Regions from separate parts of the Sulfurovum aggregans genome, predicted to be linked through region 1. Evidence: riboswitches for the same ligand, from Rfam matches in the RefSeq annotation. Region 1 holds a riboswitch; the other holds the start of a gene.
What was found. Region 1 has a riboswitch for cyclic di-GMP ahead of ACZ48W_RS03450 (PAS domain-containing protein). Riboswitches for the same ligand answer to the same signal wherever they lie in the genome.
Positions count from the first base shown of each region.

Region 2: another riboswitch for cyclic di-GMP. It lies ahead of ACZ48W_RS03950 (PAS domain-containing protein); the one in region 1 lies ahead of ACZ48W_RS03450 (PAS domain-containing protein).

Region 1 is NZ_AP042387.1:692,323-696,298, forward strand. It holds gene metH (methionine synthase) at 1-2,347, opposite strand, end outside; cyclic di-GMP riboswitch class I at 2,531-2,607, shown strand; gene ACZ48W_RS03450 (PAS domain-containing protein) at 2,695-3,144, shown strand; gene ACZ48W_RS03455 (hypothetical protein) at 3,162-3,392, opposite strand; gene lpxD (UDP-3-O-(3-hydroxymyristoyl)glucosamine N-acyltransferase) at 3,431-3,976, opposite strand, start outside.
Region 2 is NZ_AP042387.1:793,200-797,175, reverse strand. It holds gene ACZ48W_RS03955 (hypothetical protein) at 44-1,255, opposite strand; gene ACZ48W_RS03950 (PAS domain-containing protein) at 1,274-1,687, opposite strand; cyclic di-GMP riboswitch class I at 1,765-1,839, opposite strand; gene uvrC (excinuclease ABC subunit UvrC) at 1,984-3,774, opposite strand; gene ACZ48W_RS03940 (DciA family protein) at 3,762-3,976, opposite strand, start outside.

The DNA of each region.
Region 1 (3,976 bases):
ACTTTACCAGCAATCCACTCATTCCTATGGCTTGTACATTGTGTTCCCTGTGTGCTCCAAGGTAGGTTTCCAGATCTGTTTTGATCCCTACATTGATGACTTTAAAACCGTTATTTGAAAGAATGATATCTACCAGATTCTTCCCTACATCATGCACATCCCCTTTGACCGTACCGATGACCAGTGTCGTATCTGTCTCTTTCTCCTGCTTGGTCAAATATGGGTTCAGATAATCCACAGTTGTCTTCATGGTCTCCGCTGACTGCAGAACAAACGGCAACTGCATCTGCCCCGAACCAAAAAGTTCACCTACGACTTTCATCGCATCTATAAGTATCTCATTGACGATATGGTCCGGGTCTATCTCTTTTCTGGCCTCTTCAACCAGAGGTATCATACGCTCTTTGTCACCGTCAAGGAGCAGTTTGGAGATCTTCTCTTCATAGCTCATTGCTTCATACTCTTCATCTGTAGCAGAATCATCTACGGTTTTGTCTGAAAAATGTTCGATGAACTTAAAGAGTGACTCATCATCAGGATGGAACAACAGCTCTTCACAGATATCAATATCTTCCTGGCTCATCTTTGCCATAGGAATGATATGTTTTACATTGATGATCACCGATGTCATTCCCGCCTGGATACAGTGGTGCAAAAAGACTGAATTGAGATAGATCCTCGCATTCTTATCGAGTCCGAACGAGATGTTGGAAAGTCCCAGTGTAGAACCTACTTCAGGGTGTCGTTTATGCAGTTCGCGTATGGCTTCAAGCGTTTGTATGGCTGCATCACGGTACTCCAAATCACCTGAACCCACCGTAAAAGTAAGCATGTCAAATATGAGATTTCTGGGATCAATGCCGTGACGGTTCACGCAGAGGTCATAGATACGTTCTGCCATAGCAAGTTTGTCTTTTGTCGTCTTTGCCATCCCTGTCTCATCAATGGTCAGACAGACCAGTGCTGTTCCGTAACGTTTGGCCAACTGACAAATGGCATCAAGTTTCTCTTCCCCGTCTTCAAGGTTGACTGAGTTGATGATGGGCTTTCCGCCAATACATTTCAACCCTGCTTCCATCGTGTTCACGCGGGTGGCATCAGGCATAAGCGGCAGAGGTATCTTTTGGTTATATAACTCCATCACTGCTGCCATATCTGTAGCACCGTCACGCCCTGCAAACTCTACATTCACATCAAGACAATGTGCTCCATCGCGTACCTGTGCCTGCCCTACCGTTAAAGTTCCCTCATAATCTCCAGCGATAATGAGCTCCCGGAACGCTTTAGAGCCCGTAGCATTACTTCTCTCACCTATAAGTAAGGGTGCCGGTTTTTGAAACAATTCGACACTGTTGAAAAGTGAAGCAATACTTGGTTCTATACTCCCTGTTGGCTTTTTAGGTTTTATAACTTCTACAGCTTTTTTAAGTGCCTGTATATGTTGTGGTGTTGTTCCGCAGCATCCACCTAAGAAACTTACTCCATCAAAGGCTGTGAACTCCAACTGTTTTTCAGTGAATTCATCCGGTCCCATAGGGTAATAGGTATACCCTCCACGGTTTTGGGGAAGTCCGGCATTGGCATGTACTGAAATAGGTATGGCACAAAGTTCACTCAGTGTCTTAAGATGTTTTTTTACCTGGTCCGGCCCTGTACCACAGTTGAAACCAAGCGATAGAATGTCAAACGGTTCCAAGATCGTTACGATGGTCGTTGCATCTGTACCGATAAGCATAGAACCACTAAGTTCTATCGTTACAGAGACCATAACAGGCAGTTCAACTTCTCTCTCTTTATTTGCATCCTGACAGGCATGCAGTGCTGCTTTTATCTGTAGCGGATCTTGACATGTTTCCAAAAGGAAGAGATCACATCCACCATCAATAAGACCCAATGCACAAAGTTTATACCCTTCATACATTTCATCATAATGAATATGCCCTAAGGATGGCAGTTTTGTTCCCGGGCCTATGGAACCCAGTACAAATCTGGGTGCTTCATCTGTACCATATTCTTCACATATCTCTTTAACAAGCAATGCACCTTTTTTTGAAAGTTCATACGCACGTTCACCCATTTGATATTCATCAAGTACCCATGGCATTGTTCCAAAAGTATTGGTTTTAATAAGGTCTGCTCCAGCCATCGCATAACGTTTATGTATACGTTTTATAAGATCAGGAGCAGTATCATTAAGAAGTTCATTACATCCCTCCTGATCCGTACCCTTATCATCGATCCAGGCTTCTTTTGGTACTTCAAGATCTTGTATCTGTGTACCCATGGCACCATCAATCACTAAAATACGTTCTTCCAATAATGAATTTATCGTTTCATCAATAGACAAAAAACTTCCTTTAAAGGGGTATTACATCACCAACTCTGAAGAGCTTAATATTCAAGGCAGTGTTTTCACCCGTATATAATGTTGTAATTGTAGCAAAGTATGGAATAAATCTAATTAAAGAAGCAACTATCTTGTCTCTTATAACTATATAAGCTATAGATGGATATTATTACAAAGTATATACATTGTAAAAACTAAACTCATTGTGAAGTGAGGACAGAAAGTCATGGGTCTTATATAAAGATTGCCAGATTGCCTAATTGTATTCTGAGATATATCCTTTCTTGTTTCTACTCAAAACTGCTGAACTTCCAATGCTAAAAATCCTCTGAATAATGGAGCTACATATGGGACAAACTATAAAAAATATTATTACCGGTAAAACAATTACGAAACCTGAACCTATAGATGAAGAAGTGATCTTTGATGGCGGTGTGATGATCACAGAGACAGATACTGCAGGGATCATTACTTATGCCAATCGTAAATTCAGAGAAATGACAGGCTATTCAAAAGAAGAACTGATCGGTTCACCGCACAGTATCAACAGACATCCGGATATGCCAAAAGCTGCTTTTAAAGGTATGTGGGAAACAATTAAAGGCGGGAACTACTGGGAAGGCTTTGTCAAGAACATGACAAATGAAGGAAAATATTATCTTGTTGTTGTCTGGATCAAACCGAAATTTGATGATAATGGAGAAATTATTGGCTATATTGCAGGAAGAAAGATCCCGGATAAAGACTCTATGCAGAAAGCCCTCTCCCAATATAAAGAGATGGTTGCTGCTGAGTAATCAGCAGCTTTTTTACATTAGAGACTTTTTTTTGCTTCTTGCAAAGCAGCGATCACCGCATCAATATTCGTTTTAGGGATATGCACTTTCCAATCCGGTTCTCCGGCATCAGCCTGAAGAGAGATACCGATACTTGCTACACTTTCACTACCCTTCCCATAAGGCTCAACTATGGTTGTAATAGAGATTTTTCCATCTTTTGTGCTTCCAAGTGCAATTTCATCTATTTTTGTTACTGTCCCACTCATATTAATCCTTTATATTATATAGACTGATTATATCACAATTATTTTCGTTTCAGTAACCCAGCTATCTTTGCTTGCATACGCAACCACATTTTATGGTCTATGGCAGGAAAACCAGCATAGGTTTTTCCTCCTTCAAGCGATTTTGTTACACCGCCTTTACCGGCAATAGTCGCAAAAGCACCTATTGACAGATGACCGGCTGTTCCACTTTGTCCACCCATAACCACATTTCTGCCTAAAGTAGTGGAGCCGGCAAGTCCTACCTGTGCTGCACAAAGCGTATGTTCTCCTACATCACAGTTATGTGCGATCTGTATAAGATTATCCAGTTTGGTACCTTTACGGATAATAGTAGTACCGAATACTGCTCTGTCTATGGTACAGTTTGCCCCTATCTCAACATCATCTTCTGCCACAGCATTACCATTTTGATAGATCTTTACATGCTCTCCCTGTTTTGTATGTGCAAAACCATATCCGTCACACCCGATCACCGTACCACTGTGAATAATACATCTTTTTCCCAGCTTTGTTCCATGATATAGCGTTACATTTGGATGCAGTAATGTATCTGAGCCTATTGT
Region 2 (3,976 bases), 100 kb from region 1:
CAATTAGTTTAAGTCTGTTACGTATAGTCATTGTCTATTCCTTTTATTTTGATGTAAGATTCATTTGTCTTTCAAGAGATAAGAAGTGTCCCCAGTAATGTTTGATCAAATTTTCCATTTTACTGATATCTTCACAAAACTGTATCTCATAAAGTGTATCAGCAAGAGGGTCGATACGCAGATTGCTGGCAGCACCTTTAAGCAGATGGCCTATTTTTTGTATACTTTTCAAATCGCCTTTTTCATAAGCCTGTAACATTTTTTTTGTCTCTTCATGTGCCTGTTTGATGAAATCATATACAAATTCTTCAATAAGTTCCACAGGAAGACTTAACTCTCTTGCAGCCTCTTCAAGTTGGAAATCAAAGTGAATAGGTTTGATATCGGAAAGATCGATACTGCTGAAATATTTGATTGCTGTATCGGATTCAGTTTCAGTTTCTTCCTTCTCTGTTTCCGGGAGGGAAGTACTCAGCCTGGCAAGTGTTGCATAAAATGATTCTATATACTCGTCCTGATCCCCTGCAGAAGCATTTTCGATTTGTGTTACTATTTCGGTGATTACAGGAAGATGTAACACATTTGAAAGATGAGAAAGCATATGGATCGCATTAAAACGTTTCTTTTCATCTGTGCTTTGAAGATCTTTTTCAAAAGAGAGAGCTGTATCGATATATTCATTTAAAAAAGTATTGTAGTCTTCAGGTGTAATACCTATTTCCCTACTGATATTTTCGACATCGATATAAATAGGAGACGTATCTTTTTCTGTATCGGGTATTTCATGTATTTCATCATCAGGTGTGTGAGGCAGAATAAGATCAAAAAGTTCGTTATTGTTTTCATTCTCCTTTTCGGCAGTTTCTATAGCCGGAAGCACTTCGGAAGGGATATCATTTACGGTCTCCTCCTGAGTCTCAGGCATGATAAGATCAAAAAGTTTTTTCTCATGATACATATCATCTGTTTCAGGAGTATCATCAGCTAAAAGTTCTGATTTTTCAGAAGAGGGTTGGAGTTGAATTAAAGTAATGTTTCCAAGTATACCTGAGAGGGTATGGCTCTCAGCATGATAAGTCTCTTCATTCTGAACTGTGGTGACCGTGATCTTCCCATCTTCTGTTAATGAAGAGAAGGTAATATTTTCTAAAGCGATTCCTCTATAAAGTCCATCTATGTTTTCTACTCCAAGTATAGCTAACAGCATAGAATCAATAGCAATGATCTGATTGTTTTCATTGGTGATATAGTACATGATATGAATAACTCCTTCTTAATTGTTTTCTTGTTCTGTCAAGTTTCTGTAAATAGGTATGCTTTCTGCAATTTCTGTTGCTGTGGCAGGCCTTCTGGCAGCACTGTAACCGGTGATTTCGCCATTTGTTTCAATAGGTGCAATATGTGAATATACCCAGTAATACCTACCGTCTTTACGAAGATTTTTAACGATCCCTGTCCATTCTTTTCCTGCTTTTATTGTATCCCATAATTCCTGGAAAGCTGCCTTGGGCATATCAGGATGTCTCACAATATTGTGGTTTTTCCCTGTAAGTTCATTTTTAGTATAGCCTGCAACTTCACAGAATTTTCTGTTGGCATAAGTAATAATGCCTTTGAGATCCGTAGAACTTACTATCAACCCTTGTTCAAATTTGTATTCTTCATCAATTGGATCAGGTTTGTTCATAATGTTCTCTTATCCTTTTTTAATTTTATTAAGAAGGAAGTGCAGTACGTAGTAGACTTGAAAGTAATAGAGTTTACTATGGTAACCTGGCAATCTACATGAGACCCATGGTTTTCTGTCCCCACTTCACAATGAGTTTAGCTTTTTAACTTAGAGTTGTAAATTATATTATGTCCTTTAAATTTAAGCCCAAAGAAAATATAACTAACAATCCCATTCTTAAAACCTTATAACAATTAAACTAAAAATAGAATGAATTAAGAAGTTTTTAGTAAAAAATATTAAATAATGTGTGATTATTGATTATTATTTTTAATAATATCTGATATTTTTTTGTTCGTAACTCTTATGATATCTTCCTGTGAAGCATTTTCGATCGCTTCAAAAGTCCCAAAATAATCGATCAACTTTTTGATAGTTGCTTTACCTATACCTTTTTTGTTCAGTAGCGAGATCTGTGTATCCTCTTTACGTTTTTTGTTTTGATGGTATGTAATGGCATAACGGTGTGCCTCATCTCTTTGGCGCTGGATCCAGTGTAGACGTTTGTCATTCGCTTTGAGTTCCATGAGCCCATTGATAGAGTAAATAAGGTCTTTTGCAGCACCTTTGGCACGATGTGCCTTGGCATCAAGTTTTTCTTTGGCGATAGCAATGACATCGAGGTTAACATTTTCTTCTTTGAGAAGCCGTCGTGCAAGGTTTAGGTTCACCTGACCCCCATCGAGTATCCAAAGGTCCGGTGCGGGATGCTCCTTAAAGTCTGCTATGCGTCTGGAGAGCATCTCTTTCATCTGTCCATACTCATCACGTGCATGTAACATATATCGTCTGTAGGAACTTTTATCCCATTTTCCTTCATCCCGGACGACCATCCCCCCAACTGCAGCAACTCCCATCATGTGGGAGTTGTCAAATGTTTCTATACGGTAGGGGATGACAGAAAGATCCAGGAGATCAGCGATCTTCTGTTCCATGACGGTATCACTTTGTTTCCTGCGCAGTAACTCTTCACAATTCTGTAAAGCCAGAGAGACAAGTTTGGCTTTGGCTCCTCTCTGAGGGGTGAGTATGTTGACTTTTTTCTTGAAACGGCTACTGAGTGTCTGTATGACTTGTGGTGCATCTTCAAAGGAGTGAGCTGTAAGTATCTGTTTGCTGATATGGGGTGTGTCAATAGTATAAAACTCTAACAGAGCTTGCTTATAAGCCTCGTTCTCATCAAAAATATGTGTATGCCTAAAGTAAGAGTGTGTAGAAGAGATGATCTTCCCTCCACGCATAAAGAGTTTGACTATGACACCTCTTTCATCTCCGTTCTGTATGGCAAAGATATCAAGATCAAGTTCATTGGCCAAATCAATACTCGAAGAGACGGTAAGAGATGAAATAGCCTGAATGTTGTCCCTTACTGCAGCTGCTTCCTCATATCTTTCCTGTATGGCCAGAGTGGTCATTTTCTCTTCTAATGTAGAGATGAGTTTTTTACGTTTGACAATAGAATTTTTTGCTTCCTTGATGATCTCTCCATAAGCTTGAGGTGTGATCCTTCCTTCACAGGGGGCCAGACATTTCTTGATCTGGTAAAAAAGACAGGCTTTTCCTTCCCTGAGACAAGATTTTTTCTGAACCAAAGGATAGATCTCATACAGTGCATCAAGCAGTGCCTTTCCTCCTGTAGGAAAAGGGCCGTAATAGGTTATATCCTTACCTTTGACTACCTTACGTGTAATTTCAAACCGGGGATAATCTACAGATTCATCAATATAAATGTAAGGGTAGGTTTTGTCATCCCGCAGTAAAATGTTGTATTTTGGTTTCAGTTGCTTGATAAGTGAATTCTCTAAAATAAGTGCATCTTCTTCAGTATCTACAATGATATATTCCAGTTTTTTTGCTTCATGGAGCATTTTTACAATACGTGAACTTTGGCTGGGGTTTGGTCTGAAATCCGGAGTAAAACGCCAGTAGGTTTTCACCCTGTTTCTAAGATTTTTTGCTTTTCCCACATAAAGCAGTTTCCCTTTATCATCAAAATACTGATATACACCCGCAGAATGCGGAAGATTTTGAACTACTGATTGCATTTGATCTGTGCTTTGATCTGTTCAAATTTTTCTTTAAGTGCATCATCGTTACTTTCTATGTTAAAGTCGGAGGATGCCGATTCATGGTAATATGGAACAGTGTCCTCAAGCACTTCTTCCATAACAGGGTGATACTTGCTGTGGAACACTATGACTTTGTCAGCTTTCATTGTCTCACATCCATGACTATGGGTTCTAAGTT